Regions from separate parts of the Thermobifida fusca YX genome, predicted to be linked through region 3. Evidence: predicted binding sites of a transcription regulator. Region 3 holds the regulator's gene; each other region holds the start of a gene.
The links. The regulator HrcA, encoded in region 3, represses chaperone genes, less so after heat shock. The targets are predictions, from matches to a motif close to TTGGCACTCTCNNNNNGAGAGTGCCAA.
Positions count from the first base shown of each region.

Region 1: the regulator HrcA is predicted to act here: its motif matches at 2,594-2,620, upstream of groES (co-chaperone GroES).
Region 2: the regulator HrcA is predicted to act here: its motif matches at 9,069-9,095, upstream of groL (chaperonin GroEL).

Region 1 is NC_007333.1:3,067,044-3,077,590, forward strand. It holds gene TFU_RS12920 (sigma-70 family RNA polymerase sigma factor) at 1-256, opposite strand, end outside; gene groL (chaperonin GroEL) at 421-2,034, opposite strand; gene groES (co-chaperone GroES) at 2,177-2,488, opposite strand; gene TFU_RS12935 (class I SAM-dependent methyltransferase) at 2,682-3,953, shown strand; gene TFU_RS12940 (hypothetical protein) at 4,263-6,389, shown strand; gene tsaD (tRNA (adenosine(37)-N6)-threonylcarbamoyltransferase complex transferase subunit TsaD) at 6,500-7,543, opposite strand; gene rimI (ribosomal protein S18-alanine N-acetyltransferase) at 7,540-7,998, opposite strand; gene tsaB (tRNA (adenosine(37)-N6)-threonylcarbamoyltransferase complex dimerization subunit type 1 TsaB) at 7,995-8,690, opposite strand; gene tsaE (tRNA (adenosine(37)-N6)-threonylcarbamoyltransferase complex ATPase subunit type 1 TsaE) at 8,702-9,199, opposite strand; gene alr (alanine racemase) at 9,304-10,428, opposite strand; gene TFU_RS12970 (PrsW family intramembrane metalloprotease) at 10,514-10,547, opposite strand, start outside.
Region 2 is NC_007333.1:247,703-258,249, forward strand. It holds gene TFU_RS01100 (serine hydrolase domain-containing protein) at 658-1,677, shown strand; gene TFU_RS01105 (S8 family serine peptidase) at 1,667-2,917, opposite strand; gene TFU_RS01110 (SAM hydrolase/SAM-dependent halogenase family protein) at 2,988-3,833, opposite strand; gene TFU_RS01115 (DUF3263 domain-containing protein) at 3,907-4,224, shown strand; gene otsB (trehalose-phosphatase) at 4,356-5,174, shown strand; gene TFU_RS01125 (alpha,alpha-trehalose-phosphate synthase (UDP-forming)) at 5,417-6,856, opposite strand; SAM riboswitch class I at 7,122-7,262, shown strand; gene thrC (threonine synthase) at 7,274-8,542, shown strand; gene TFU_RS01135 (MoaD/ThiS family protein) at 8,612-8,890, shown strand; gene groL (chaperonin GroEL) at 9,221-10,547, shown strand, end outside.
Region 3 is NC_007333.1:989,236-999,782, reverse strand. It holds gene ybeY (rRNA maturation RNase YbeY) at 1-323, opposite strand, end outside; gene TFU_RS04200 (PhoH family protein) at 387-1,433, opposite strand; gene TFU_RS04195 (histidine triad nucleotide-binding protein) at 1,617-1,973, opposite strand; gene TFU_RS04190 (SigE family RNA polymerase sigma factor) at 2,285-2,815, shown strand; gene TFU_RS04185 (hypothetical protein) at 2,812-3,480, shown strand; gene TFU_RS04180 (16S rRNA (uracil(1498)-N(3))-methyltransferase) at 3,521-4,267, opposite strand; gene dnaJ (molecular chaperone DnaJ) at 4,264-5,403, opposite strand; gene hrcA (heat-inducible transcriptional repressor HrcA) at 5,404-6,417, opposite strand; gene TFU_RS16280 (DUF4870 domain-containing protein) at 6,975-7,601, shown strand; gene TFU_RS04160 (DUF4870 domain-containing protein) at 7,783-8,301, shown strand; gene hemW (radical SAM family heme chaperone HemW) at 8,362-9,594, opposite strand; gene TFU_RS04150 (LacI family DNA-binding transcriptional regulator) at 9,737-10,547, opposite strand, start outside.

The DNA of each region.
Region 1 (10,547 bases), 1.6 Mb from region 3:
GCGCGGACAGCAGGGCGAGGCACACCTCTTGGGCCACGTCGTCGAAGTCGTGGGTGGAACCGGGGACGCGGGACAGCCGGGCACGGCAGTAGCGCACCACCATGGGATGGACTTCGCGGATCAGCGAGTCCACCGCGCCGTCGTCCCCTTGGGCCGCCAGCGAGGTGAGGTGGTTGAGCTCTGCGTCGTCTGCCCGCGGGCGGGTGGCCTGCCGGTGAGATGGTGGCGTGCCTTCCGCGACGCGTAGATCCCTCACATATCGAATGATGCCCACTGGCGGAGACTCACTCGCCACGATTCGAGACAACAGAATGGTTACATTTGGGACTATTCTCGCGGGACACCACGCGTGTCCCGGGGGTAGACCCGGGACACGCGTGGTAAAGGCCCGCTGCTTCCCGTGACGGGAGAGGCCTCGGATCAGTGGCTGTGGCCGTGGCCGCCCTCGGCGTTCTCTTCCTCCTCGGGCTTCTCCACGACCAGCGCCTCGGTGGTCAGCAGCATGCCGGCGATGGACGCGGCGTTCTGCACCGCAGACCGGGTGACCTTCACCGGGTCGATGATGCCCTGCGCCACCAGGTCGCCGTACTCCCCGGTCGCCGCGTTGTATCCGTGGCCGGGCTCCAGTTCCGCGATCCGGGAGACGACCACGTTGCCTTCGGCGCCCGCGTTGTTGGCGATCCAGCGGGCCGGCGCCACCAGCGCACGGCGCACGATCGCCACACCGGTGGCCTCGTCACCGGTCCGGCCCAGGTCGCCTTCCAGGGTCTTCGCGGCGTGCACCAGGGCGGAGCCGCCGCCGGCGATGATGCCTTCCTCCACGGCCGCGCGGGTCGCGGAGATGGCGTCCTCGAGACGGTGCTTGCGCTCCTTGAGCTCGACCTCGGTCGCGGCGCCCACCCGCAGCACGCAGACACCGCCCGCGAGCTTGGCCAGCCGCTCCTGGAGCTTCTCGCGGTCCCAGTCAGAGTCGGTGGCCTCGATCTCCTTGCGGATCTGGTTGATGCGGTCGTTGACCTCGGACTGGTCTCCGGCACCGTCCACGATGGTGGTGGTGTCCTTGGTGACGGTGATGCGGCGGGCCTTGCCGAGCACGTCGAGCTCAGCGTTCTCCAGGGTCAGGCCGACCTCTTCAGCGATGACCTGGCCGCCGGTGAGGATCGCAATGTCCTGGAGCATGGCCTTGCGGCGCTCACCGAAGCCGGGGGCCTTGACCGCGGCCACGGACAGCGTGCCGCGCATCTTGTTGAGCACGAGCGCGCCCAGCGCGTCGCCCTCCACGTCCTCGGCGATGATGAGCAGCGGCTTCTTGGTCTGGACGATCTTCTCCAGCAGCGGCAGCAGCTCGGCGAGGTTGCTGATCTTGCCCTGGTGGATCAGGATCAGCGCGTCCTCGAGCACCGCCTCCTGGCGGTCCGGGTCGGTGACGAAGTAGGGCGAAATGTAGCCCTTGTCGAACTGCAGACCCTCCGTGAACTCCAGGTCCATACCGAAGGTCTGCGACTCTTCGACGGTGATGACCCCGTCCTTGCCGACCTTGTCGAAGGCCTCGGCGATCAGCTCACCGATCTGCTTGTCCTGCGCGGAGTTGGTGGCCACGTAGGCGATGTCGCCGCGCTCGTCGATCTCGCGGGCCCGCGACAGCAGAGTCTCGGAGACCGCCTGGGCGGCGGCGTCGATGCCCCGCTTCAGCAGGATGGGCGAGGCACCCGCGGCAACACTGCGCAGCCCTTCGTTGACGAGCGCCTGGGCGAGCACCGTCGCGGTGGTCGTACCGTCACCGGCCGCGTCGTTGGTCTTGGTGGCGACTTCCTTGACGAGCTGGGCGCCCAGGTTCTCGTAGGGGTCCTCCAGCTCCACCTCGCGGGCGACGGTGACACCGTCGTTGGTGATGGTCGGGGCACCCCACTTCTTGTCGATGACGACGTTGCGGCCCTTCGGGCCGAGCGTCACCTTGACGGCGTCAGCGAGGCGGTTCACACCGCGTTCCAGAGCGCGCCGCGCAGACTCGTCGAACTCCAGGATTTTGGGCATTGGACTTCCTCGGATAGTGCTGAGATCGACTGCGGTGCACCGGCCGCGCCGGCTCAGGCACAGCGCGGCCACACGGAAAGCGCGCGGGCGGGTGGTCCCGCCCGCGCGCAGTCACACCTTGCTCGGAAGGATGTTCCGTGGCTTACTTCTCAACGACCGCGAGCAGGTCGCGAGCGGAGAGCACCAGGTACTCCTCACCGTCGTACTTGACCTCGGTGCCGCCGTACTTGCTGTAGAGGACGATGTCGCCCTCCTTGACATCCAGCGGGATGCGCTTGCTGCCCTCGTCGTCCCAACGGCCCGGGCCCACAGCGAGGACCTTGCCTTCCTGGGGCTTCTCCTTGGCGGTGTCCGGGATGACCAGGCCGGACGCGGTGGTCTGCTCGGCCTCCAGAGGCTGGACGACGACGCGGTCCTCGAGCGGCTTCAGCACAATCTTGGTGGCGGTCGACACGGTGTGACCTCCCCCTTCAGAATTTCTGAACGATGAATGGCATGCAGACAAAAGGGACGACCACGGCGGCCTGCCGTCGCGGGTGCCAGACCAACCTCGTCGCGATTAGCACTCTACCCTTGAGAGTGCCAATACGAAACAGTAGTGGCGCCCATCGGGGTCGTCAAACAACAGGTCACAGGGGAACACGAACGTGACAAACAGGGAGCTGGCAGGCTTTCTCGCTTTACGCAGTCCGGTGGGGGAACGCCTGCTTGGTGAAGTGGCCCCGGGCGAGTCGGCAGCCGACCCGCTGCGGGCAGTGGACCGGCTGCGCCGCCACCCAGCCCTCGCCGAGCTCCCTGAGGAAGAGGCCGCGGCACTCGTCCACGCGCTCCTCACCCAAGTCCGGTTGCGCAGTCGCGCCAAAGCGAAGTTCGGCCCGCTCGCCGACCAGATGTTCTTCACCCCTGCAGGCCTGGAACAGGCCACCCGGGCCCCGGTGGCGGCCTACCGGGCCCGCCGCATCGCCGACCGCGTCGCCAGCGCCACCGCCCCCGTCGCGGACCTGTGCTGCGGCATCGGCGCAGACCTGCTCGCGCTAGCCCGGGCCGGACTGTCCGTGGAAGGCGTCGACCAGGACCCGCTCACGGTCGCCGTCGCCGAAGCGAACATCGCGGCCGCGGGCCTGGCCGGGCGCGCCCAGGTGCGGCTCGGCGACGCCACCCAGGTCCGCTCTGCGGAGTACGCGGCTGTGTTCTGTGACCCCGCGCGGCGCAGCCACCGCGGCCGGGTCTTCGACCCGCGCGCCTACTCCCCCGCCTGGGACACGGTCGTGGCCCTGGCCCAGGCCGCCCCAGCCGGATGTGTCAAAGCCGCGCCGGGACTGCCGCACGAGTCGATCCCCGACGGCACCGCCGCCGAGTGGATCTCCGTGGACCGGGAGGTCAAAGAGACCACGCTGTGGTTCGGGGCACTCGCCGAGGGGGCCCCTTCCCGGCAGGCCACCCTGGTGCGTACCAAGCCCGGCTCCGGCGAAGTGGAGATCATCACGGTGGTCGACCACCGCCTGGGCACGCCTCCCCTCTCCCGGCCGCTGCGCTACCTGTACGAGCCGGACAACGCGGTGGTCCGGTCCCACCTGGTGGCCGAGGCCGCGGCAGCGGTCAACGGGTCGCTGCTCGACCCCGCGATCGCCTACCTCACCTCCGACTCCCTGGTCCGCACCCCGTTATGCCAGGTCTACGAGGTGCGCGAGGTGATGCCCTTCTCCTTGAAGCGGCTGCGGGCCGCGCTGCGAGAGCGGAACGTGGGCACGGTGACCATCAAGAAGCGCGGCTCCGCGGTCGACGTGGAACGGCTGCGCCGCGACTTGAAGCTGCGCGGGTCGGAGACGGCCGTGGTGGTGCTGACCCGGTTCGGCTCCCGGCCGTACTGCCTGTTGTGCGCCGAGGTTGCCGCAGGTGAGGACGGTGGGTCACCGTGAGCGCTCTTCTGCCGCGGTATCGCTGTACATAACGGTATGTATGGTTCTTTCGCCGTCTCATGAGACAACGGCTGGTCTGTCGTTAGACTGGCCGCGCTGAATGTTTCTCCCCTCAACTCGCGATTAGTCCGGCGGCTACTTTTACCCCCTTTTGGTGGGTTTCTTCTAGCAACCCATCACGACTCTGAGTAGGGACAAGACTCTGATCTGTCACGACGTGGATGTCCACGGCACCGTCGGACCTCGCGAGGACTCCCCGCCCTGAGCCACTGACGGGCGGGGAAGTGCCACATCTAAAGGAGCACCTCGGTGGAACAGACCAACCACAACTTCCTCAGCGGGGGAGGTCAGACCGGGATCTCTGATCGCATGCGGGAGCTGCTCTCCCGGGCCGCCCAAGAGCATCTCTCGGAGCAGAAAACACAGGATGCGATCACCGAGGAGATGCGCCAACGGCTGGAGGGCATGGAGTGGCTGCTGCGTGAGGTCCGGGAACGCGAGCTGGCCACTCTGACCGACGGCGTCACCACGGTCCAGGCCGGGGTCGAGTCGCTGTCCACCCGTCCTCCGGAGTGGGCGGAGACGCTCGCGGAACACATCGAGCAGGTGGGTGCCCGGGTTGAGCCGCTCGCGGAGATGGCCCCGCTGCGCTCGGACGTCACCGGGCTCGTCAGTGGCCTGGAGAGTGTGCTGGGCCGCCTGGCGGAACTCGCCGAGACCGCGTCCCGCACCGCAGAGCAGACAGCCGCGCTCACCGAGCGGTTGGACGGGCTGGCCAGCGCGATCGACCTGCGCCTGTCGCGGATCGACGAGGCCATCGAATCGCTGAGCACGCGTGCCGCGACCTTGGAGAACGCGGTGGAGACGGTCGGGGAGCGCGTGGAGCAGCGTCTCCTCGCCGCACTGGCCGAGCAGCGCGACGCGCTGCAGGAGGCCCGCACCGAACTCGGCCAGCGCATCACCGAAACCGCCGACGCCCTGCGCCAGGAGACGGCGGAGCAGACAGCCGCGCTCACCACCGCCCTGACCGAGCAGCGCGACGCGCTCACCACACGGCTCGACGAGCACCGCGACGCGTTGCAGGAGGCCCGCACCGAACTCGGCCAGCGCATCACCGAAACCGCCGACGCGCTACGTCAGGAGACGGCGGAGCAGGCAGCCGCGCTCACCACCGCCCTGACCGAGCAGCGCGACGCGCTCACCACACGGCTCGACGAGCACCGCGACGCGCTCAGCGGCACCTTCTCGCAGAGCATGGAGTTCCTGACCACGCAGGCGGACGAGAACCACGCCGAGGCCACTGCTGCGATCGCCGACGTCAACAGCGCGGTGGCGGCGCTGAGCAGCACCACCGAAGAGCGGCTCGGCGAAATGCGGGAGCAGTTGCGCCGCAACCGGGTGGAACTGTCCGAACAGTCCGCGTCCCAGCACGCGGAACTGCGGGAACGCGACGAAGAGCTCCGCGAAGCGCTGCTGGCCCGGCTCGCGGAAACCGCGGACAGTCTGCGCGCCGCCTTCGACGAAGGGCGCTCCGCTGCGGCGACCGCGGCCGCTGAACTGGCGTCGGCGCTCGCCGAGGCCCGTTCCGACGCCAAGTCGGACTCTGCCGAACTCCTCGAGCAGCTCACTGCCCGGGTCGAGGAGCTGCGTGCCGCGGTGGCTGAAGAGCTCCGCACGCTCGACGCCGCGGCCCAGGAGCGGGGCGCCGCGCTCAGCGAACGGTTCGCGGAACACCACAACGCTGTCACGGAACGGCTCGACCAGCACGAGCGGGAGCTGGCGGAGCGGGTCGACACGCACCTGTCCACGATCACGACCCGGTTGGACAGCCAGCACGAGTCGCTGGCCGGCAAGTTCGAGAACAGCCTGGAGAACCTAGGCAGCCGCTTCGACACGTTCGAAGGCCGCTTCGACGGCAGTTTCGAAGGCATCGACGGCAAGATCGACGGGATCAACGGGCGGCTGGACGGCCTCGACGGCCGGGTCACCGGTGTGGAAGGCAAGTTCGAAGGGGTCCACGGCCACTTCGAAGGGGTTGACGGGCGGCTGGAGGCGATCGACGACCGGCTGGAGGCCGTCAACCAGCGTCTCGCTCAGCTTCCGGCTTCGCTCGAAGTCAGCGAGGTGCACCGTCGCCTGTCCGAGCTGGTGGAACGCCCGGTCATCGACCACAGCGACCGGCTCGACTCGCTGGACCGCAAGCTCGACGAGAACCTCAACCCGCTGCTGAACGAGCTGCGGGCCCGGCCGGACCGGCACGAGTTCGAAGAGACCCTCAGCGAGGTGGTGGAGACGTCGCACGACGACGTCACCAAGCGCCTGGCGGCTCTCGAAGAGACGATGCTCGCGCTCGCCGAAGCCCTGCTCCGCCCCGGCCGCGACGGCGGCAAGAAGCGGCGCAACAGCAGCGACTTCGACGACCTGGACGACGAGTAAGTCTCGTCCTCTCCCGGGGCCGGTCCGCGTGCGGGCCGGCCCCTGCCGCTGTCTGGGGGCCGCTGGGGCAGTAGAGCCCCCAGCGGCGGATCGGGATGCTCGCGGCCCGGTCAGTTCACGAGCACGCTGCTCACCGGCAGCGAAGTGTCCACGGCCATGTCCAGCGGGGACGGCGGTAGCCCCGCGGCCACCACTTCCGCGCCCAGTGCCGCGATCATCGCCCCGTTGTCGGTGCACAGCCGAGGCCGGGGCACACGCACTTCGATCCCTGCCGCGGCGCACCGCTCTTCCGCGAGCGCCCTCAGCCGCGAATTAGCGGCCACCCCGCCGCTGATCACCAGGTGGCGCACCCCGTGCTCCCGGCACGCGTCCACTGCCTTGCGGGTCAGGACGTCCGCGACCGCCTCCTGGAACGCTGCGGCCACGTCGGGCACGCTCACGGGCCTCCCCTGCCGTTCCGCGTCCTCTACCCAGCGGGCCACGGCGGTCTTCAACCCGGAGAACGAGAAGTCGTAGGTTCCGTCCCCCCATTTGCCGCGCGGGAAGTGGATGGCGGTGCCGTCCCCGTCGCGGGCGGCGCGGTCGATCGGCGGTCCCCCTGGATACGGCAGGTTGAGCAGGCGCGCCACTTTGTCGTAGGCCTCGCCCGCGGCGTCGTCCACGGTCTCGCCGAGCAGTTGCACGTCGGTCGCCAAGTCCCGGACGAGGAGGAGGGACGTGTGCCCGCCGGACACGAGGAGCGCCACCACCGGTTTGGGGAGCGGCCCGTGCTCCAACTGGTCAACGGCGACGTGGCCGACCAGGTGGTTCACCCCGTACAGCGGTTTGTCCAGGGCGAGCGCGTAGGCTTTGGCCGCGGACAGGCCGACCAGGAGCGCCCCCGCCAGGCCAGGCCCCACGGTGACCGCGATCGCGTCGACATCGGACAGCCGCACCCCGGCGCGTTCCGCGGCCCGGCGCACGGTGGGGGTCATCGCCTCCAAGTGGGCGCGGCTGGCGACCTCGGGCACCACGCCGCCGAACCGGGCGTGCTCATCGACGCTGGACGCAACCTCGTCGGCGAGCAGTTCACAGCCGCGCACGAAAGCGACCCCGGTCTCATCGCAGGAACTCTCGATCCCCATGATCAGGGGCGGCTGGCTGGCAGTGGTCATCGCTCTTCCTCAATGGGCTCCAGGCGGCGCATGATGATGGCGTCCGCGCCGACGTAGTAGCCGGAGCGGACTCCGACCTCCACAAAGCCGAACTTCTGGTACAGGTCCCGGGCACGCGGGTTGTCCGACCGGACTTCCAGGAACATGGCGGTGATGCCGCGGCGGCGCGCCTCGTCCAGCAGCGCGGTCAGCAGGGCGCGGCCGATCCCCTTCCCCCACCGTTCGGGGGCCACGGCAATGGTCTGCACGTCGCCTTCGGGAGGTACCGCGCGCAGTCCCGCATAGCCGACGAGTGTCCCGTCGGCCTCCTCAGCGACCAGGTAGTAGCGGTCGGGTTGGGCGAGTTCGTCGCGGAAGATCCCCTCGCTCCACGCGTCGGCGGGAAACAGGGTCCGCTCCAATGCGAGGACTTCTGCGACGTCGTCGAGGGTCATCGAACGCAGCAGCGGAGTCATCGGGACCGTCCCAGTTCGGCCGCCGTGGGCTGGCGTACTTTCTTCGGCGCCCCGGGGATCTGGGCGTCGGGTCGGCGCAGGTACAGGGGACGCGGCTCCGGCAGGGGGGTGCCGTCGCGCAAGGCCCGCACCGCGAATTCACCGAGCGCGGCCGCTGTCGGGTACAGCGGTTCGGCTGCCTCAGGGTCCTGTCCGAAGACGTCGGCATACAGGTGGGCGCCGTGCCCGATCACCGGCAGGCCCGCGGTGTCGACGTCGGCGGGCCGGTTCACGGCGATGTCCCCGACCCGGGTCGCAGCATCGGTGTAGCGGGCCCAGAACACTTCTTTGCGGCGGGCGTCGGTGGCGGCGATGAACGGGGTGGTCCGTCCCGACGCCCACGCGAGAGCGTCCAGGGTGGCCACGCCTACGCAGGGCACGCCCAAGGCTTCGGCGAGGGCGTGCGCGGTCGCCAAGCCGACCCGCAGCCCGGTGTACGGGCCGGGACCGATACCCACCGCGATGTGGGTGACGTCCTCCAGGTCTACCCCGACGTCCGCGACGACCGTGCGGATCTGGGGGGTGAGGAGCTCCCCGTGGCGGCGCGCGTCCACGGTGGTGCGGGCGGCCCGCACCCGTACCCCGTCCGGGCCGGACTCGCACAGCGCCGTCGTCACAGCGGGAGTGGCAGTGTCGAAAGCCAGTAGCAGCACGGTGGACCAGCCTATTCGAGTTTGTCCCCGGCGAGTGCGGTCAGTGTGCCGCGCCAGCGGTCGCCGATGCGGCGGATCTGCACGGTCCGCGTGTCGTCGGCGTGCCGGTCGATGCTGATCTCCAGGCGGTCGTCGCTGAGCCACTCCGCGATTCCCGTCCCCCATTCGACGACGGTGACCGACTCCGCCATTCCCGCTTCCAGGTCGAGGTCGTCGAGTTCTTCGGGGCCGCTGAGCCGGTAGGCGTCCACGTGGACCAGGTCGGGGCCGCCGACGAGGCTGGGATGGGTGCGGGCAATAGCGAAGGTCGGCGACGTCACGGGGCCGCGCACCTGCAGTCCTTGGGCGAGCCCTTGGGTGAAGGTGGTCTTGCCTGCGCCCAGCGGCCCGGAGAGCAGCAGGAGGTCTCCGGCGCGGGTTTCGGCCGCAATAGCGCGGCCGAGGGCCCGCATCGCCGTGTCGGTGGCGACGGTGACAGTGGTCGTGTCAGGTGAGGAGGTGTCGGTCATATCCGTTCGGCTCGCGGCGTTGTGAGGGAAGCGGTGGGTACCGCGCCGTACAGCACCAGGGTAGGCACTCGGGGGGAGCGGTCCGGACAGTGTGCGGCGCGGGATCAGCGCACAGCGCCGGTGTAGACGCGCGGCACCCGCCGGCCGATGCGGGTGACGATCTCGTAGGAGATCGTGTCCAAGGCGTCCGCCCAGTCTTGGGCGGTGGGTTCGCCGTGGTCGCCGGGGCCGAACAGGATTGCACGGTCGCCGGGGGTGACCGTGTCGTCGCCGATGTCCACCACGAACTGGTCCATGCACACGGTTCCGGCGATGGTGCGGCGGCGGCCTGCCACGAACACGGGGGCGCGGTTGGTTGCGGCGCGCGGCACCCCGTCGCCGTAGCCGAGGGGTACCAGGGCGAGGTTGGTTTCCCGGTCGGTCACGTAGCGGTACCCGTAGGAGACGCCGCTGCCGGGGCGGACTCGTTTGCAGCCCACCAGGGTGGCGCTGAGTGTCATGGCGGGCCGCAGGCCCGGCACGTCCAGGCCGGGGATGGGGGACAGCCCGTAGGTGGCGATCCCGGGCCGCACCAGGTCGAATCGGGCATCGGGTCGGGTGAGGAGCGCCGCAGAGTTGGCGATGTGCCGGACCTGGGGGTGCAGCCCGGCCTTGTCGACGACGGACAGCGCCTGGTGGAAGGCTTCAAGCTGGGCGGTGGTGGCGGGGTTGTCGGGCTCGTCGGCACAGGCGAGGTGAGAGAACACTCCGGTGACGGTGAGCAGCCCTGCGGCTTCGGCGCGCGCCAGGGCCGCAGCTGCGGCAGACCAGTCGGCGGGGCCGATACCGCCGCGGTTCAGCCCGGTGTCGACTTTGAGGTGGATGCGGGCCTGGCGGCGCGCCTGCCGGGCCGCGTCAATGACCTCGTTGATCACCCACATCGATCCGATACCGAGGTCGATGCCGGCGTCGATCGCCTCGGTGAGGGGTTCTCCGGGGGGCACCAGCCAGGCGAGGATCGGCGCGTCGATGCCGGCAGCACGCAACTGCAGCGCCTCGGCAATGAATGCGGTGCCCAGCCAGGTTGCCCCTCCGGCGAGCGCTGCCCGCGCGGCAGGGACCATGCCGTGCCCGTACCCGTCTGCTTTGACCACGCCCATCACCTGGGCGCCCGCTGCTCGTTCAGCGAGGAGCGCAATGTTGCCGCTGATGGCGTCCAGGTCGATCCTGGCTTCGGCAAAAGACGACATGTGTGCAAGTCTGACACGAAATCGGACGTCCGACCCGGGACTGCGGTCCCTGATTTGTGTGGGTTTACCAGCAGAAATCGGCTCCTTACCGAGAGCGCACCAGCAGGCGTGCGGTGCTC
Region 2 (10,547 bases), 740 kb from region 3:
GGCAGGCGGAGCCGGGACGGTCTTCCGAGGGGCGCACGAACCCTGGAGTGCCCCCGACGACAGGGCAGAAGCCCGGGGCCGGTCTGCTGGTCTCCTGTCCTCAGCGTGGCGAGAGTCGATGAGGGGCGGACTTCAGCTGTGCCGCATGGCCCCCGAACTTCCCCTTCCCCGTGGAGTACTCCTGTGGCGGCTGGTCGACGCAGGCCGTGCGCAGCCGCCCGCGCAATAAAGAAGCAACGGACTCTTCAAGCGGTCTCTCAACTATTCAAGAGGTAGCTTTCCTAGCAGCAGAATTCTGAAACAGGGAAATTCCAGGGCTGTGCGCACGCCGCGGGGGATCGGAAGCGCCACGTCTTTCCCGAGGAAATTCAGGGATTGGGCTGAGCGGCCGGTGCCCGGCCTACGAATGTGGCTACGGCGACCCTCCAGTGCAGTGTGCGGGCGGGCTGGTGCTCTGTCGCGCGCGGGGACATGCGGCGACGCGCTGGAGGGAACAGGCGGTCTTCCCGCAGCCGGACCGGTGCAGACTCGCTGCCCAGAACACAGGATTCCCCCAAGCATTCAAAAAGCCAAGCTCCTTTGCGGGGGAATTTTTACCCTCTTTCCGGAAGATCCCCTCCGCCCGGGGTATCCAGGGGGCGGAAGGGGGGAGAACGTGTGCGCGATGGGGAGTGGGTAGCCGACACCGGCACGGAACTACGCGGAATCCTCAAAGTCATGGTGGACGTCGGGTGGCTGCCCGGCGGCGTAGCGGTAGTCGGCTCGGGAGAGGTGTGGGAGAACGTCGCGGTCGGCCGTGTCGGTGTCGAATGCGGGGAAGCGGTCGCCGCGCCCGACACCCGCTACGACGCGGCCGAACTCACCAAAGTGATGGCTACCTGGCCGCTGGTGGGCCAGGCTATCGCCGATGGGCTGCTCGACCTCGATGCGCCCATGGCGCACTATTTCCCCGGCAGCTATCCGGGGAGCAAGGTGACCATCCGGCAGATCCTCACCTACACCTGCCGACTGAGCCCGGTGACCTGGCTGGAACGCTACGTCGGCACCGACCAGCCGCTAGCGGAGGCGATCCTCGTCGAGGAACTCGAGAAGCCCGGGTACTGCGTCACCGACCGGGGGTTCATCCTCCTCGGGCTCCTCTTGGAACGGGTGCGCCGGCAATCCCTGGACCAGCTCGCCACCGACCTGTGGCGGCACATGGGGCTCTCCGCTACCCGGTACGGGCCGCTACCGCGCAGCCCGTCGGTGGCGCCCACGGAACGCCGCATCCCGGGAGCACCCGCCACCTGGGGTGTGGTCCATGACGAGAACGCGGCCCTGATGGGCGGGGTTGCGGGGCACGCCGGAGTGTTCACCACCATCATCGACCTGGGGATCTTCGCCCGGGAACTGCTGGCCTGGCATGCGGGCGAGCACGGCACGGCCCAGCTCACCGGTTTCGTGCGGCAGAGCTGGCTGCCCCACCAGCCCGTGGACGACCGTTTCGCCCGGGGCCTGGCCTGGAAGGTCACCGACGACGGCCTCGTCTACCACAACGGGTCCACCGGAACGAGCCTGTTCCTCCACCCGTCCACCGGCCGCTATATCGGACTGCTCACCAACGCCATCCACTACGGACGACGCTGCCCCGGGCTCAGCGACCTGAGAGCAACAATCCGAGCCGTATTCACCTACTGACACCGCGCCGTCCGCGTCCGCGGCGCCGACGGCCCCGCACCGGGCGCCGCGCGGTCGGTACGGGCTCCGGCTCTTCCGGTTCTTCCGGCTTCCGCTTGCCGAAACCGTAGGGGTCGGCGGCGCGCCGGTGGGCGACCACCATTGCCACCACGGCCGCGACGATGAGGAGCACAGCCCCGCCCGTCCACAGCATCCAGTAGGGGATGAGCGGCTCTTCCTCGAGCTGCTCGGCCAGCTCCGGGTCGAACGGCGGCACGTGGTCCGCGGTCGACTTGGCCGTGGTGAACGCGTCCGGCGCGTTCACCACTCCGGCTCCGTAGCCGGGCTGCCCCGCTGCGGCAGGGTCGGCAGCCTGCGCGCCCGAGGTGATCGCCTCCACCACCTGCTCCGGTTTCAACTGCGGGAACTCGCCGCGGATCAGCGCGGCCACGCCCGCGACGAACGCCGCGGCCGCGTCGCTTCCGGAGACTGTGGTGTAGCCGCCGTCCGGGTCCACCACGGTGATCTCCTCGCCCGGGGCGGTCACCGCGATGTGGTCGCCCCGGCTGGAGAACTCGGAGAGGGACCCGTCGGGGCCGACCGAGCCGACGGCAAGCACGCCCGGGTAGGCGGCCGGGTAGCTGGCCTCCCCGAGGGGACCGCCGGAGGCGACGACTACCACCCCGTGGTTCACCGCATAGGCGATGGCCTCCTGGTCTGCTTCGTTGGCTTGGACGGAGAACTCTGCGCCAGCCAAGGGCAGGCAGATCACCTGGGCGCCTTCGTCCACGGCGTAGCGGATGCCTGCGGCCAAGGCCCCCGGGTCCACACTGTCCCGGTCAGGGCCGTCCGGTTCCGCGGTGATGCGGATCGCCAGGATCTCTGCTTCGGGGGCCACTCCCATCACACCGCCGGTGTGTTCGACACCGTGCCCGCTGGCCGCCACGATTCCGGCCATCATCGTGCCGTGGATCCCGTAGCCGTCGCTGTCTGAGGACAGGTCGTGACCGGTGAAGTCGGGGCCGACGGTGACGTCCTTCAAGTCGGGGTGGTCGGTGACAACACCGGTGTCGAGCACGGCAACCGTCACCCCGGAGCCTTGGGCTTCCTCCCACACCTCGGCCGCACCGACCATGTCCAGGCCCCACTGTTCAAGACGCAGGTCGGAAACGTCGGCTGCTGCCGGTGCGGCGGACAGGCCGACAGCGAGCGCCGAGCAGAGAGCCAGCGCGGCGGGAGTCCAACCCCGTGTCGTGCACATCGCGGCTTCAACCTCCCCCGAAGCCGGTGACCTCCCAGAAGGCTCCGGCCGAGACTGCTGTGGGCGCACGTCATTCTTTCATGGGCTCTGAACTGGTCCGGGACAGGACTACGGGCGCCCCCACGCCCAAGCCGAACCGCTGGGCGGCGCTTCCCCCGTTCACCGCGAGCGCCAGCAGCCCGGCCGAGTCGGTGAGGAGCACCGGCTCGCCGAGGGGGACCGCGCCGAACGTTGCGGCGACGGCGACCGTGTGCGAACCGTCCGGCAAGCGCACCGCCACCCGGTCCGGGAGTCCCGGAGCCGCGACAACGGACCGCAGGTCTTCCGGGTGCAGCGACAGTTGGCAGTTGCCGAACCGGTCGATGGCGTGCACTTCGCCGCGGGCCACTCCACCGCTGACGTCGCGGAGCGGAGCGGACAGCCGCACCAGGACCGCCGGGTCGAGGGCCTGCCCCGCTTCGGACAGGGGAAGCCCGGCCGCGATTCGTGCCCCCACCGGGGCGTAGATGTCCCGCCCGTGGAACGTGCGGGAGACCGGGTGCCGCCACAGCGACTCGTTGGTCAACTCCACGGCCGTGTCGATCCCGCCGAGGGCTTCCGCCGCCCAGACCAGCAGCCCGTTGTCCGGCCCTACAAGGACGTGGCCTCCGGCGGCAAGGGCCACACTGCGCCGCGCGGTCCCCACCCCCGGGTCGACGACGCCGATGTGGACCGCGGCCGGGAACTCGGGAACCGTGTCGGCCAGCACGGTGGCGCCGCGCCGCACATCCCCGGGCGGGATGTCGTGGGTGATGTCGATGACGGGGAGCCCGGGTGCGTGCCGCAGCATCTGGGCGCGGCAGGCGGCCACGAAACCGTCCTGGGTCCCGTAATCGGTCAGGAAAGTGAGACAGGTGTATCCCCCATGGTCAGTCATGCGGCATTCCCCTCGATCTCTCCCGTGAAATCGCTACGATAAATCGCCCGATCCGGACGATGGAGGGCGGTCAATGGCAGACAGCGGATCCCAGGCACCAGACCCGTCCGATCACGGCTTACCACGGTCGGACACCCCGTCTGCGCTGGACGAGCGCGACCAGCGCATCCTCGCCTTCGAACGGCAGTGGTGGAAACTCGAAGGCACTAAAGAGCAGGCCATTCGCGACGAGTTCGGCTTCTCGCCCACCCGCTACTACCAGCTTCTCAACCAGATCATCGACCGGCCGGAAGCGCTCGCTTTCGACCCGATGACCGTGAAACGGCTCCGCCGGAGGCGCAGCGAACGCCAACGGCAGCGTGTCGCCCGCAAACTGGGGATTCAGTTGTAGCCCCGCTGGGCTGTCCTGCGGCCGGGCAGCCGCGGACGCCGGGGTGCGGTGTCGCACACTCGGTCAGGGTTGGGGTGCGAGCGGTTTCGGGCATACCTCCAGCGTTCAGTCCACCGAGTGGAAAGCCGTCTATGTCTCTTCTCCAATCGACGACACAGAGCGGCAAGGTCGCGCTGGATCGCATCCGCGACATGCCGGACCGCGCAGTGTGCGCGTTCGACTTCGATGGGACGCTCGCGCCGATCGTGCCTGATCCGCGGGATTCCCGCGCCCACCCTGGCGCGGTTCCGGCGCTGCGCGCCCTCGCGGGCCGGGTGCGCGCGGTCGCCGTCATCACCGGGCGGCCCGCCCAGACCGCAGTCGACTACGGCGGTCTTGACGCGGTGCCGGGGATCACTGTGCTCGGCCACTACGGTCGGGAGCGCTGGGAGGACGGGAAGCTCACCGTTCCCGAACCGCCGCCCGGCGTGGCCATGGTGCGCGAAGCCCTGCCCGGCCTGCTCGACGAGGTGGGCGCCCCTGAAGGCACGTGGATCGAGGACAAGAAGCACGCGTTGGCCGTGCACACGCGGCGTACCGCCGACCCGGAAGCCGCGTTGGAGCTGTTGCGCGCTCCTCTAGCGGATCTCGCCAAGCGGGCGGAGCTCGCTGTGGAGCCCGGGCGCATGGTGATTGAACTGCGGCCGCCCGGGGTGGACAAGGGGGCGGCGCTCACCGACCTGGTCACCCGCCTCGGCGCGGAGGCGGTGCTGTACGCCGGAGACGACTTGGGCGACCTGGCAGCCTACGACGCGGTGGAGCGGCTCCGGGAGCAGGGCGTAGCCGGGTTCAAACTGTGCAGCGGTTCCGCCGAGGTCACCGAGCTCGCCCGGCGCGCCGACGCGGTGGTGCCGGGGCCGGAAGGAGTGGTGGCGTTCCTGGAGGAACTCGTGGCAGCCGTGGGCGGGTGAGCCGACCGCCCACGCTGCGCGACGGGAAAGCTCCTGCCCCGGGCTGCGGCTCCGCCGGGAAAGCGGTCGAAACGTGGCAGGCTTCGCCGGAGGAGGCGCGGCCGCGCCAGCGTTCCGCGAGGGCTGCGGTGCCCGGGGCACTGCTCCGGCTCGAGGCAGGCCGGTTAGGCCGGCGTCCCCGGCCTAGGGGGTGCGTCCTCGTCCGGTGGCAGGCCCGGGGCGGAGCTGCCACCGGGGAAGGCTCAGTCCAAAGCCCGCAGCTGGTCGGTGAACCACCGCTGCGGGGGCAGGGCGGCAGCGGCCTCCGCCAGACGTTCCGTGCGCTGCCGTCGCTCCTCTTCGTCCATGGTCAGCGCCCGGTGCAGCGCCTCGGCGGTCTCCGACACGTCGTAGGGGTTGACGAGGATCGCGTCGGCGCCCAGGTCGTCGGCAGCGCCCGCCTCAGTGGACAGCACGAGCGCTACGCCGTTGAGCGACAGCACCGGCCCTTCCTTTGCGACCAGGTTCATCCCGTCGCGGATCGGGTTGACCAGCAGCACGTCAGCGATCTGGTAGGAGGCGAGGGAGCGGGGGTAGTCGTCGTTGACCTCCAGCACCACGGGGGTCCAGTCGTCGGTGCCGAACTCGGCGTTGATCGCTTCGGCCGTGGCCCGCACCGACTCGGTGTAGGCGCGGTACTCCGCGACACCGCTGCGGCTGGGGTATGCGAACGCCAAGTGGGTGACCCGGTTCCGCCATTCGGGGCGCTTCCGCAGCAGTTCACCGAAGGCTTCCAGGCCGCGCACGATGTTCTTGGACAGTTCGGTGCGGTCCACTCGCACGATCAGCTTGCGGTCGCCGACCCGTTCCCGCAGCCGTTCCCGCCAGCGCGCCACATCTTCGGCGGCGGCCCGCTCCCGCAGCCCTTGGGCGTCTGCGCCCAGGCCGTGGACTCCGACACGGATGACCCGGCCGCCATGCTCGACCGTGCGGGTGCCCCAGTTCACCGGGGCGCGCAGGAACACTTCGCAGCACCGCAGGAACGCGTCGGCCCAGCGCACGCTGAGGAAGCCCAAGTGGTCGGCGCCGAGCATGCCTTCGAGGAGTTCCCGGCCGATGTCCGCGGGAAGCATCCGGAAGTACTCGGGGGGAGCCCAAGGGGTGTGGGAGAAGTGGGCGATGCGCAGGTCGGGGCGGCGTACCCGGAGCATTTTCGGTACCAGCGCCAGGTGGTAGTCCTGGACGGCGACCTTCGCCCCCTCGTCCGCGCCGGTCAGCAGTGCTTCCGCGAAAGCAGAGTTGTAGGCCCGGTAGTCCTCCCACTCGGCGCGGAAACGGGAGCCGAACGACGGCTTGTTGGGGGTGTCGTAGAGCATGTGGTGAACAAACCACAGTGTGGAGTTCGCCACAGAGTTGTAGGCATTGTTGAAGACGTCGGCGGGAATGTTGAGCATGCGTACACTCGCCCCGCCCACGTCGTATCCGGCCTTGTCCAGCCGCCCTTCGGGGGCTGCTGCGGCGGCTTTGCGGTCAGCGTCGGACAACGCGGCGCACACCCACAGGGTTTCGATCTCGGTGGCTACCGAACTCAGTCCGGAAACCAGGCCGCCACCGCCGCGCCGGGATTTCACGGCGCCGTCGTCCCCGATTGAGAAGGACACGGGTCCCCTGTTGGAAGCGACGAGGATCTGTGCCTTGTCCACCTGTTGGTCCACCTCTCAGCGGTCGGAGTCCGATGACCCATTTGACTACATGGCCCTTGGGGCGACGGGAGGCGGGTCGTGTCTCGCGTTCTGTTTAGTCTCGCCCGGTGCGCTGCCACGCAAACCGGCCCTTCGGGTAGAGCTCTGTCACAGCATGGACGGAGGGGGAGAACTGGGAGCACATGGCCCCCCGTGGAAAACTGGTACGCGGTCCGTTAGAGTGACCGACAGGTCTCGGGACACAACCGAGCGGAAAACTTGAGATTGCTCATCCAGAGGGGTGGAGGGACACGGCCCTGTGAAGCCCCGGCAACCATCCCGGTGGACGTTGCTCGTCAGGTGCGAGGCGGCCGGGACAGGTGCCAACTCCGTCCCACTGTCAAGGTGGCAGTGGGGAAGATGAGGGGAGAACGCCTCATGGCGCTGACCGCCACGGAATCAGTCACGTCTGCCACCGGCTCTTTCGGTTCTGCTTCCGCACTGTCGTGCCGCGAATGCGGCGCCCGCTACGATCTCGGTCCGATTTTCGCCTGCATCGAGTGTTTCGGCCCGCTGGAAGTCGCCTACGACTTCGGAACCGTTACCCGTGAGTCCATCGAGCAGGGGCCGAAGAACATCTGGCGGTACAAGGCCCTGCTGCCGGTTCCCGTCGACGTCGAGAAGCTGCCGAACATGAACCCCGGCCTGACCCCGCTGGTCAAGGCCGACCGGCTCGCCGCTGAACTGGGGCTGCGCTCCCTGTACGTCAAAGACGACTCCGCTAACCCGACGCATTCGTTCAAGGACCGGGTCGTGGCCATGGCAGTGGAAGCTGCCCGGGTCTTCGGTTTCACCACCCTGTCCTGCTCGTCGACAGGGAACCTTGCCGGGGCGGTGGGCGCTGCCGCGGCCCGCGCCGGGTTCCGCTCCTGCGTGTTCATCCCGGCAGGGCTGGAGGAAGCCAAGGTCGTCATGGCCGCGGTCTACGGTGGCCAGCTTGTGGCGATCGAGGGCACCTATGACGACGTCAACCGGTTCTGCTCCGAGCTGATCGGCGACCCGGCGGGGGAGGACTGGGGTTTTGTCAACGTCAACCTGCGCCCCTACTACGCCGAAGGGTCGAAGACGCTCGCCTACGAGATCGCCGAACAGTTGGGGTGGCGCGTCCCCGACCAGATCGTGATCCCCATTGCCTCCGGGTCCCAGCTCACCAAGATCGACAAGGGATTCCAGGAGTTGATCGCGCTGGGGCTGGTCGAGGACAAGCCGTACCGGATCTTCGGGGCGCAGGCGACCGGCTGCGCGCCCGTGGCCCGTGCCTGGGAGAAGGGCTACACCGTGGTCCAGCCGGTCAAGCCGGACACCATCGCTAAGTCGCTGGCTATCGGCAACCCGGCGGACGGCCCGTACGTGCTCGACGTCTGCCGCCGCACGGGAGGCGCGGTCGAACACGTCAGCGACGAGGAGATCGTGGATTCGATCCGCCTGCTGGCGCGCACGGAGGGGATCTTCGCCGAGACTGCGGGCGGGGTCACCACTGGTGTGCTGCGCAAACTGCTGGCCAAGGGAGTGCTGGACCCCGAGGCCGAGACCGTGGTGCTCAACACCGGGGACGGCTTGAAGACGCTCAACGCTGTGTCCGGTACCGGTGTCACCGCGACGATCAAGCCGTCGCTGAGCGCGTTCAAAGACGCCGGGCTGCTCTGACCGCCGCTGGTCTATTCGCTGGTCTGTTTCCCCCTTTGCAGAGCCGAACCCATCAAGGAGTCCACAGCGATGAGTGTCAGCGTCCGCATTCCGACGATTCTGCGCACCTACACCAAGGGGCAGGCCGAGGTGTCCGCCGAGGGGGCCACCCTCAAGGAGGTGCTGGCTGACCTGGAGGCCAACTACTCGGGGATCCAGGCCCGTATCCTCGGCGACGACGGCGCGATCCGCCGTTTCGTCAACATCTACGTGGGTGACGAGGACGTCCGGTTCGCCAGCGGTCTGGACACGCCCACCCCGGACGGGGTCCAGGTGTCGATTATCCCGGCGGTGGCGGGAGGCTGCTGACCGGGACCCGTGTCGTGCAGGTGTGGTCGGGGTGTGACACGCCCCGGCCACACCTGTTTTTCTGGGAGCGGAAAAGTCCCTGAGGGGTGGTTAATCCGCTCTGAGCTGGGGGTAGGGAGGGCGGCGGCGGTGCTCCGGACGTTTGCACTCCCCCCAGGGGAGTGCTAAAAAGTAACCGTTAGCACTCTCCGCAGTCGAGTGCTAAATCGCGGATCGAGACGATGAGGTCGTGACATCCGGCAGACGGGTGCCGGATCGGCGCGACCATCCGTCGCGGGCGTCGGCTCGTTCCCTCGCGTATCAGCCCGGTCTCGGGAGGACTAGAACTCTATGGCAGCCAAACTGATCGCGTTTGACGAGGAAGCCCGGCGCGGCCTCGAGCGCGGTATGAACCAGCTCGCGGACGCTGTCAAGGTGACGCTCGGCCCCAAGGGCCGCAACGTCGTCCTTGAGAAGAAGTGGGGCGCGCCGACCATTACCAACGACGGTGTCTCCATCGCTAAGGAGATCGAGCTCGAGGACCCCTACGAGAAGATCGGCGCCGAGCTGGTCAAGGAGGTCGCCAAGAAGACCGACGACGTGGCCGGTGACGGTACCACCACCGCCACCGTGCTGGCCCAGGCCCTGGTCCGCGAGGGTCTGCGCAACGTAGCCGCTGGTGCCAACCCCATCGGCCTGAAGCGCGGTATCGACGCCGCCGTGGCCCGCATCAGCGAGGAGCTGGCGAACCTCTCCAAGGAAGTCGAGACCAAGGAGCAGATCGCTTCCACCGCCTCCATCTCCGCGGGCGACCCGCAGATCGGCGAGTACATCGCCGAGGCGATGGACAAGGTCGGCAAGGAAGGCGTCATCACTGTCGAAGAGGGCCAGACCTTCGGCCTGGAGCTGGAGCTCGCCGAGGGTATGCGCTTCGACAAGGGCTACATCTCGCCCTACTTCGCCACCGACCTGGAGCGCATGGAGACGGTCCTCGAGGACCCCTACATCCTCATCGCCAACCAGAAGATCTCCAACAACAACGAGTTCCTTCCGGTCATTGAGAAGGTTCTGCAGGCCGGCCGCCCGCTGGTCGTCATCGCCGAGGACGTCGAGGGCACCGCGCTGCAGACCCTGGTGGTCAACAAGATCCGCGGTACCTTCAAGTCCGTCGCGATCAAGGCCCCCGGCTTCGGTGACCGCCGCAAGGCCATGCTGCAGGACATCGCGATCCTGACCGGCGGCCAGGTCATCACCGAGGAAGTCGGCCTCAAGCTGGAGAACACCGAGCTGGACATGCTCGGCCGGGCCCGCAAGGTCGTCGTCACCAAGGACGAGACCACGATCGTCGACGGTGCTGGCGACGCCAGCGCGATCGCTGGCCGGGTCAACGAGATCCGCGCCGAGATCGAGCGCACCGACTCCGACTACGACCGCGAGAAGCTGCAGGAGCGCCTGGCCCGCCTGGCGGGCGGTGTGGCTGTCATCAAGGCCGGCGCCGCCACCGAGGTGGAGCTCAAGGAGCGCAAGCACCGCATCGAGGACGCGGTCCGCAACGCCAAGGCCGCGGTGGAGGAGGGCATCCTGCCCGGCGGTGGTGTCGCGCTGCTGCAGGCCAGCATCGCTGCTTTCGAGAAGCTTGAGCTGGAGGGCGACGAGGCCATCGGTGCCAGCATCGTCC
Region 3 (10,547 bases):
TCCTGCATGCTGTGCCCGGCCCGCTCCGCCTGCCGGGCGGCAACCTGCGGGCAGATGACCACATCCCCCAGGATCCCCGGTTCGGACGTCCGCCCCGGAGCGCCCGGGCGGAGCTCGTCCATGGGGAAGGAGAGCACGTCGGTCGGTCCCGGTTCATTCATCCACCGGACGTGCAGATCCGCCATCGGCTCCTCGTCAACGAGGAGCACGGACAGTTCCGCGAGAGGGTGCACCCGCAGGGCGTCCAAGATGTAGCGCGCCAGTCGGGCCAGCCGTTCCTCGTCGGCGGGGACGCCGGACTCGTTCGCGACGTCGATACTCATTGCTGTTACCGGCCTTGTTCCATTGGTGTCGGGGACACTGCGGCATGCGGTCTGCGCCGCGGCTCACCTGCTACTGGAATCGGTCCCATGGGGACGGTGCGTCTCCCGTCCCACAGCACCGTTGCCTTGCTTGCGACGCTGTGCAGCTTCGTGCCGACCATAGGCGTCCACGATCTTGCCGACGAGCTTGTGTCGGACGACGTCGTTGCTGGTCAGACGGCAGAAGCTGATGTCCTCGATGCCGTCGAGGATGGTCTCCACCGTCCTCAGTCCGCTCTCCTGGCCCTCCGGAAGGTCCACCTGGGTGATGTCACCGGTAACCACGATCTTGGAGCCGAAACCCAGGCGGGTGAGGAACATCTTCATCTGCTCGGGCGAGGTGTTCTGCGCCTCGTCGAGGATGATGAAAGCGTCGTTGAGGGTACGGCCCCGCATGTAGGCCAGCGGCGCGACCTCGATCGTCCCCGCCGCCATCAGCTTGGGGATGGAGTCGGGGTCGAGCATGTCGTGCAGCGCGTCGTAGAGGGGACGCAGGTAGGGGTCAATCTTCTCGTACAGGGTGCCCGGCAGGAAGCCCAGCCGCTCTCCCGCTTCGACCGCGGGACGCGTCAGGATGATCCGGTTGACCTCCTTGGCCTGCAAGGCCTTGACCGCCTTGGCCATCGCCAGATAGGTCTTTCCGGTCCCAGCGGGGCCGATCGCGAAGACGATGGTGTGCTTGTCGATCGCGTCGACGTAACGCTTCTGGTTCAGCGTCTTGGGTCGGATCGTGCGCCCCCGCGCCGACAGGATGTTCATCGTCAGCACGTCGGCGGGACGCTCAGGTCCGGGGGAGCGGAGCATGGCCAGGACCCGTTCGATCGTGTCCGGGGTGATCTGGGTCCCGTTCTCCACGAACCGCAGCAATTCCTCGATGAGCCGGACCACGAGAGCGTTGTCCTCGGGGCGCCCACTGATGGTGATCTCGTTACCCCGAACGTGGATGTCGCTGTCGAAAGAGTCTTCGACCACGCGGAGCAGTTCGTCTTCGGTGCCCAGCAGATGGAGCATCATCTGCTCTTCGGGGACGACGACCTTAACCTGGGTGTGCGCGTACGTTGACTCGACCATGATGTGGCCTTGCGGCCGTCTCGCCCCTACCTTTCGCGTGTCCGGAGGCCGTGTCTCACCTGCCCCTGCGGCCTCATTTCTTTTCGGCAATTCTACCAACGGGTGCTTAATCCCCCGAGAGGTTTTCCCGTCCCGGCCAGGGCTGTCCGCCGGACCGCTCCCGACCGGGACGGGGACGATCGATCACCCCGGGGGCCACTCCAGTCCGCGGCCGCCGAGCAGATGGCCGTGCACGTGGAAAATGGTCTGCCCGGCTCCGGGACCGGTGTTGAAGACCATCCGGTACCCGCTGTCCGCAATGCCCTCGGCCCGGGCGATCTCCCCGGCTTCCCGGGCGATCTCGTCGAGGAGGCCGATCCCGGCAGCGCCCGCGCTGGCCATGTCGGGATAGTGGTCCCGCGGAATGATCAGCACGTGCGTGGGCGCCTGCGGGTTGATGTCGCGGAAGGCGATCGTGCGCTCGCCCTCCCGCACGATATCGGCGGGCACTTCCCCGGCGACGATCTTGCAGAACAGGCAGTCGGACCGACGATCGGTCACCGCTTCTCCCTCCGTTGCCGAATGCGGGGGTGCTGCCCCAGGGTCCCATCATGCCGGAAACCGCGACTAGGCAGCGTCCGGGGATCCCGTGTCCTCGCATAACCGCACCTGAGGCACTATGACCGCCACTATCCTGGTTCTCGGCGCGCCGGCCGCGCTCCTGTCCGGCCCCGACTCCCCCGCTCCCAACGCCGAAGGAGGTCATCGACGCTTTTCCCGTCAGCAGCAGTCTCCGACCAAGCGAGAAGAACGGCATGGCCTTTCGTAAACCCGGCGAGAAGGGGCCGCGTCCTCATCACGTGAGCGAAACCATGGTGGTGGAAGCGCCCGCGGCTACGGTGTCGGCCCGGTGGGATGCCGACCAAGCGGTGACACAGCTCTACTCGGACCACTACCGCCCTTTGGTGCGACTCGCTGCCCTCCTCGTTCGCGATGTCGCCACTGCCGAAGAAGTCGTACAGGACGCGTTCGTCGCCATGCACGGGGCGTGGCGGCGGCTCCGCGACCCCAACAAAGCGCTTTCCTATCTGCGGCAAGCGGTGGTCAACAAAGCCCGGTCGGTCCTGCGGCACCGAGCCGTTGTCGAGAAGCACGCACCCAAGGCGCTTCCCGACGCCCCCAGTGCTGAGCACGGTGCACTTAACGAACTGGAGCGCGCCGAGGTGGTCAACGCGCTGCGCGCGTTACCGACGCGGCAGCGGGAGGCCATCGTCCTGCGGTACTACGGAGACCTCTCCGAAGCTCAGATCGCCGACGCCATGGGCATCAGCCGTGGCGCGGTGAAGAGCCACACGGCACGCGGTATCTCCACGCTCCGCAAGCTCCTGGAGCAGACGAAATGACCGAAGAATTCGACGACTTCGAAAAGCGGCTCAGGGCTGCCTTGCACGCCGCGGCCGACGACATTCCCATCTCCCACGACGCGCTGGAACGGATCCGGGCCCGCACCGAGCGCCGGAGCCTGTTCCCCTGGACAGGACTGGCATGGTTCCGTCCGGTCGTCGCCGTGGGCGCCGCGGTGCTGATCGCCGGATCAGTGCTGCTCGGGACCCCGCAGCTCCGCAACCAGGTGCTGCCAGGGTCGTTCGTCTCCGCTTCAGACACCCAGCGGGCCGAAGAGACACCGTCGCAGTCACCGCAGGCGCCGGCCGATCCCGAAGGCGTCGTGCCGCCTCCGGTGCACGGGGCTCCCTCCACACTGCCGTCGGCCGCCCCGGAAGCGTCGCCGTCCGCTCCGGAAGCTGAAGCACCGCCCACCGTCTTCGGAAGCTCTGCGTGCGCGTCCCCCAGTCCGGGGGAGCGGGCAGACAGCGGTGCCGCAGCAGACCCCCGCGCCACGGAACGCCCGTGCCCGTCGGAGTCGCCGGCTGTCCCGGACGAGCCTGAGCCGTCGCCGTCCCCCTCCGAGGACGACGGCTCGAACGGCTCCTCATCCCCTGGCTCCCCGGGAGCGGAGAAGACGCCGACCGCCTCCCCGCCCCCGCCGTCCGGCGGCGACCCGCAGTAAACCGCTTCCCGGTGCCGGCCGCGCGCCAAGAGTCGTCCGGCTACCAGCGGCCGCACCGGGCCTGGAGGACCGCGAGAGCAGCCACGCCGGCCGTGGACGTGCGGAGCACGGTCGGCCCCAGCAGCGCCCGCAGCGCCCCGGCGTCCTCGAAAGCTGCGAGCTCCGCGTCGCTGAACCCGCCTTCCGGCCCCACGACGAGGACGGCGTGCCCGGCAGGGCCGAACAGTTCTTCCGGCAGCGGCAGCTGTGAAAGCCGGACCGCGCCTTCTTCATGCAGCACGATGCCCAGCGTTGCGCTTTCCAGCAGCGCGACGACACCCGCCTTCCCCACCGGTTCGGCGACCTCGGGGATGCGGCTGCGCCGGGACTGCTTAGCGGCAGCCCGGGCCGCGGAACGCCATTTCGTGAGCGACCTGGCGACACGGTCCCCCCGCCAGCGGGTGATGCAGCGCTCTGCCTGCCAGGGCACCACGGCGTCGACGCCCGCTTCCGTCATGACTTCCACGGCGAGCTCACCGCGGTCCCCTTTCGGCAAGGCTTGGACGACCGTGATCCGCGGCCGCGGTTCAGCCTCGAACACCCGCTCTTGGACGGCGCAGGTGATCGTGTCGCGGCCGACCGCGGTCACCACGCAGCGGGCCCGGTGGCCCGCGCCGTCGACCAGGTCCACGGGTTCACCCACGGCGATGCGGCGCACCGTGGCGGCGTGCCGCCCCTCAGCGCCGTCCACCACGACGGGGTCAGAGTCGAGGGCCGCGGGCTCGACCAGGAAAACCGGGGCGGTCACCGCGCGCCGAACGCGTCACGGATGCGGGAGAAGAAATTGCCCTGCCCCGGGCTGAACTTGCCCGGCGGCCGGTCCTCGCCGCGGAGTTCCGCGAGCTTGCGCAGCAGCGCTTCCTGCTCTTCGTCCAGTCGGGTGGGGGTCTCCACCGTGACGTGGATGTGCAGGTCGCCGCGGCCCGGCGCGTTGAGGTGGTGGCAGCCCTTCGACTGCAGGGTGATGACCTGCCCGGAATTGGTGCCGGGGCGCAGGTCGATCTCCTCCGGGCCGTCGAGGGTGTCGATGGTCAGCGTCGCCCCCAGCGCGGCCGCGGTCATCGGAACGGTGACCGTGCAGTGCAGGTCGTCGCCGCGCCGTTCGAAGATCGGGTGCGGGCGTTCCACGATCTCCAGGAAGATGTCGCCGCGCGGTCCGCCGTTCGGGCCGACCTCGCCTTCGCCCGCCAGCTGGATCTGGGTCCCGTCCTCGACACCCGCGGGGATCTGCACTTTGCGGGTGACGCGCTCCCGGACCCGGCCTTCCCCGGCGCAGTCCGGGCAGGGGTTGCGGATGATCGTGCCCTGGCCCGCGCACTGCGGGCACGGCCGAGTCGTCATGACTTGGCCGAGGAACGAGCGAGTGACCTGGGAGACTTCACCGCGGCCACCGCACATGTCGCAGGTCTCGGGGTGGGTTCCCTGCGCCGTGCCCTCACCCTGGCAGGTGTTGCACACGACCGCGGTGGGGAACGTGATGTCCTTGGTGACGCCGAACGCGGTCTCTTCGAGGTCGAGCTCGACCCGCACCTTGATGCTCCGGCCCCGGCGCATCCGCTCGCGTGCCGCGCGGGTTCCCGTGCTCCCCCCGAAGAACGCGTTCATCAAGTCGTCGAACGGGAAGCCCGCTCCGAAGCCGGTGGCTCCGCCGCCCGCTGCCCCGCCGCGCGCGAACGGGTCGACGCCCATGTCGTACATGCGGCGCTTCTCCGGGTTGGAGAGCACCTCGTAGGCTTGGGCGACTTCCTTGAACCGCTCCTGGGTCTCTGGGTCGGGGTTGACGTCGGGATGCAGTTCACGTGCGAGCCGGCGGTATGCCTTTTTGATCTCGTCCTGGGTCGCGTCGCGGCGAACACCAAGGATCTCGTAATAGTCTCTGGCCACTTACTGTCCCGCCAAGATCTGACCGACGTACCTTGCCACTGCGCGCACCGCTCCCATCGTTCCTGGGTAGTCCATCCGGGTTGGACCGACGACCCCGAGCTTGGCCAACGTTTGATCGCCGATCCCGTACCCTGCGGCGACAATCGAGGTGGACTGCAGGCCCTCGTGGTTGTTCTCCGCACCGATACGCACGGTCAGCATCGATGCGTCGCCCATCTCACCCAGCAAACGGATGAGGACGACGTTTTCTTCCAGCGCTTCAAGGACGTCTCGGAGCCCGGCAGAGAACCCCATCGCCGCGAGGTTCGCGGTCCCCCCGAAGACGACCTTCCCCTCGTGCTTCTCGACGAGGCTCTCCGTCAAGACCGACATCACCGACTCGGCGATCGGCCGCTCCTCCAGCGGAAGCTGGGCGAGGACCGTCGGGAACTCTTTCGGTGCCTCGGTCAGCCACTTGCCCACGAGAGCCCGGTTCAGCGCCCCGCGCAGGTTCTCGACCACGTCGTCGGAGACCTCTGCAAGACCGTCGATGACGCGCTGCTCGACACGACCGGTGTTGGTGATCAGCACCAGCATAAGACGCTGCGGTCCCAGCGGCACGAGCTCCAGGTGCTGCACGCTCGACCGGGTGAGGGACGGGTACTGCATGATCGCCACTTGCCGGGTCAGGTGCGCCAACAGCCGCACCGTGCGGGAGACGATCTCGTCGAGGTCGAGCGCCCCGCTCAGAAACGTCTCGATAGCCCGACGCTCAGCCTTGGACAGAGGCTTGACCTTGGAGAGCCGGTCCACGAACAGACGGTAGCCCTTGTCCGTCGGCACCCGGCCCGCGCTGGTGTGCGGCTGGGCGATGTACCCCAGCTCCTCCAGCGCAACCATGTCGTTGCGGATAGTCGCCGGAGAAACCCCCAGCTTGTGCCGCTCGGCCAGTGCTTTCGACCCCACGGGCTCATTCGTGGACACGTAGTCTTCGACGATGGCACGCAGCACCGCGAGTTTACGGTCGTCGAGCACGTTACGGTCGTCGAGCACGCGCTCACCTCCTGGCACTCCGTGGTCTTAAGTGCTAATTCTATGCGGCGGCGCCGAGCGGCGTTATGTCTGTCCAAGCACGGTATCAACCGAATTTTGCCCCGCTTCGGACCTGTATTCACTCCCCATCACCAGATTTCCCACGCCGCAGGCCCTGCCGTTTCGGGGCCGGTCGCCCTGTTCCCGCCAGCCTCGTCCGCAGCACCATTCCCACCGCCGCTGCCCGTGGGAACAGGAGCGGGGCATGAGGCTATCCGCGTCGGCTGCAGGCCGGGCGTCCCGGCACACCCGTGGCGCGTCGCGGCACAGGTGTGCAGATGAGGCGTTCTCCGCCCAAGGGCGGAAAGCCGCCGCGGGGCCGCGCCTGGCACAGGGCCAACCAGACTCGAAATCTTCAGTCGCGGCCTGCTGCGGCTCGGCTGGAATCGGTCGACGACTGAAAGCTCCTTGTAATCGCTCCGCAGCCCGTCCTGATTAAGCTGCCTGTGTGGATCCGCGATGCGTATCCACGGCAGTGCCCCAGCCAGCCAAGGGAAGATATGCACGAGACACCGTCTTCTCCCTCCCCCGACCACGACCCGGCTGTCCCTTCTCCGGGGGCGCAGCCGGGGTCCGGACCTTCTGGGGCCGCTCCCCAGTCCGGCCCGCACCCGCCGCACCATCCTCCGCAGTTCGCCCCGCCGACTCCCCCCGCACCCGAGGCAGGACCTTATCCCGCGTATCCCGCACCGCAGCCCCACCAGGAAGGCAGCTATCCTCCCCCCGGCCCGTACGGGACCGCTCCGGGGGTTCCCCCCGCCGCCTGGCCGCCCGCACCGGACGGCAGTACGTGGGCGATGATCGCGCACCTGGTGGGTATCGTGTTCGCCTGTGTCGGGTGGCTGCCCGCGCTCCTCGTCTACCTGGCAGTGAAAAACCGTTCTCCGTGGACCCGGCATCACGCCGCTGAAGCGTTGAACTTCCAGTTGACCCTGTTCATTCCCTACGTGGTGGGAGCCGGGCTTTTTGTGGGATTCGGGTTCTTCACCCCGGATTTGGCGTGGATCGGCGCGGTAGTCATCGTCGTCGTGTGGCTGGACTGCCTCGTGTTCGGGACTATGGCCGCGATGGCCGCGGCCCGGGATGCCTGGTACCGCTACCCGATCGCCATCCATCTGGTCAAGTAGCGGAACCTCCTCTACGGTGAAGCCATCTAAAGATTGGTGGACGGCCGCTGCCGCCGAGGACGCCCCGGCTGTTCACGACCGCACGGCTAGGGCTGCAGCGAACCGTTGCGGTGCCACTGCATCGCTACTGCGGAGCATCCATCTCCCCCATCCTCGATTGACGAACTACTGAGGACGACGCATGAATAACCCCTATCCGCCCCCCGGTCCTGAGGAGTACGGCACCGGCGGTTACAGCCCCGATCCTTCCGCTATGGGAGGCCAGCCCGGCTACGGGACTCCGCCCGGCTACGGCGCGCCCACACCTCCCCCCGGCTACGGCGCCCCCGTCCCGCACCCCGGCTACGGGCAGTACGGCTACGGGCAGCCGGGACCGAGCAACTCTGACGAGAAGACGTTCAGCGTGCTCACCCACGTGCTCGGTCTGCTCACCGGGTTCGTGGGGCCGCTCATCCTGTTCTTGATCCAGAAGGACACGGCCTCCCCTTACCTGCGGCACCACTTGACGGAAGCGCTGAACTTCCAGCTCACGCTCCTCATCGCCTACGTGGTGTCCTGGTTCCTGACCTTCATCGTCATCGGCGCGCTCACCTGGATAGCCGCCCTGGTCTGCGGGATCATCTTCGCCATCCTCGCCGCGGTCGCCGCGAACCGGGGCGAGTGGTACCGCTACCCGATCAGCATCCGCATGGTCAAGTAGTCTCGGCCTGCGGCACGGGGGATCCCACCGGGATCCCCCTGAACTTTGTCGGGCTCCTGCTCAGGCAAGGTCGAGCACCAGCGCATCGGCGAGCAGCCGGCCGCGCAGGGTGAGGACGGCGCGTCCCCGCGCGTGGGCGGCGGCGTCCAGCAGCCCGTCGGCGACGGCGCGGGCAGCCGCGGCACGCCCCGCGTCGTCGAGCAGGTCGAGGGGGCAGCCTTGGGCGATCCGCAGCTCCAAGAGGATCCGTTCGAAACGGCGGTCCGCTGCGGAGAGGATCTCCCGGGCGTGCGCCGGGGTGCGGCCCGCGGCCAGGCGGGCCGCGTAGGCAGCGGGGTGTTTGACGTTCCACCACCGCACCCCGCCGATGTGGCTGTGCGCACCGGGGCCGACCCCCCACCAGTGGCCGCCGGTCCAGTACAGCAGGTTGTGCGCGCTGCGCGCGGTAGGGTCGGCTGCCCAGTTCGACACCTCGTACCACTGCAGTCCCGCGGCGGAGAGCAGTTCGTCGGCCATGATGTAGCGGTCGGCCAGCACGTCGTCGTCGAACGGGGTCAGCTCGCCGCGGCGCACCCGGGCGGCGAGCCGGGTGCCTTCTTCCACGATGAGCGAGTAGGCGGAGATGTGGTCCGGGCCGGCCGCGATCGCGGCGGTGAGGGACTCTTTCCAGTCGGCGTCGCTCTCCCCGGGGGTCCCGTAGATGAGGTCCAGGTTGACGTGCGCGAACCCGGCCTGGCGGGCCCAGGCCACGCACTGTTCGGGCCGTCCCGGGGTGTGGGTGCGTTCCAAGACCGCGAGCACGTGCGCTTTGGCGCTCTGCATCCCGAAGGAGATCCGGGTGAACCCTGCTTCGCGCAACCGGGCGAGGATGCCCGCGTCCACGGTTTCCGGGTTGGCTTCGGTGGTGATCTCGGCGTCGGGGGCGAGCCCGAACTGCGCGTCGATCGCGTCGAGGATGCGGCCGAGTTCCTCCGGGGAGAGCAGGGTGGGGGTGCCGCCGCCCATGAAGACGGTACGCACCGGGAGTTCGCGGTCGCCGAGCACCCGCCGGGCGAGCGCTATTTCAGCGATCGCCTGGTCCGCGTAGGTGCGCGGGGAGGCGACTGCTGTTCCGTCCCGCGAGCGCAGCTCCGCGGCGGTGTAGGTGTTGAAGTCGCAGTAGCCGCAGCGGGTCGCGCAGAACGGCACGTGCACGTAGAACCCGAACGGCCGGGTGCCGAGCTCGGCGAGCGCATCGGCAGGCAGGGAGCCGTCCGGGGGAACAGGCGTACCGTCGAGTGGAGCTGAAGGCATGTCTTCAGTGTCGGCGATGCGAGGCAGTCCTCGCTCCGGCCGCCGCGGGCCAGCATGGCTGCCGTGCCGCGGCCCTGCCCACTCGGTGGGGGCGAGTGGGCTGGCCTGGTGGGACCGTGCGGTCCGCGGAGCACAACGTCGGCTAGTTCCCGGCCGGAGCGACCTGTTCTCCCAGGGAGGCCCGGTGCACGCCGGTGGAGCCGCGCACGACGAGCTCCGGTTCGAACATGTACTCGGTGCGTGCCGGGGCATGCCCGGAGATCTCGTCGCAGAGCGCGCGGACCGCGGCGAGTGCCATGGCCTGTATCGGCTGGCGGACCGTGGTCAGTGGCGGGTCGGTGAACGCGATGAGCGGGGAGTCGTCGTAGCCGACCACTGACAGGTCACCGGGGACGGTGAGGTTCCGCTGGCGGGCCGCGCGGATCGCCCCCAACGCCATGAGGTCGGAGCCGCAGACGATGGCGGTGACCCCGCGGTCCAGCAGTCTGCTGGCCGCCGCGTGGCCGCCTTCCACCCCGAACAGGGAGAGTTCGACCAGGTCGTCGTGGAAGTCGAGGCCGTTCTCCAGCATCGCGGCCTTGAAGCCGTCCAGCTTGCGCTGGACGGGCACGTAGCGGTGGGGGCCGCTGGCGAACCCGATCCGGGTGTGGCCGAGAGCCGCGAGGTGGTTGACCGCGAGTCGGGCCGCAGCCCGGTCGTCCGGGGAGATAAAGGTCGCGGGCAGTCCTTCGACGTAGCCGTTGACCAGGACGATAGGCAGGCGGCGCTGGAGGAGCGCCCGGTAGCGGTCGTGGTTGGCGGTGGTGTCGGCGTGCAGGCCGGAAACGAAGATGATGCCGGAGACGTTACGTTCCAGCAGCATCTCCACGTACTCGTCCTCCACGATCCCGCCAGGGGTCTGGGTGCACAGCACCGGGGTGTAGCCGTGCTGGGCGAGCACCCGCTCTGCGGCC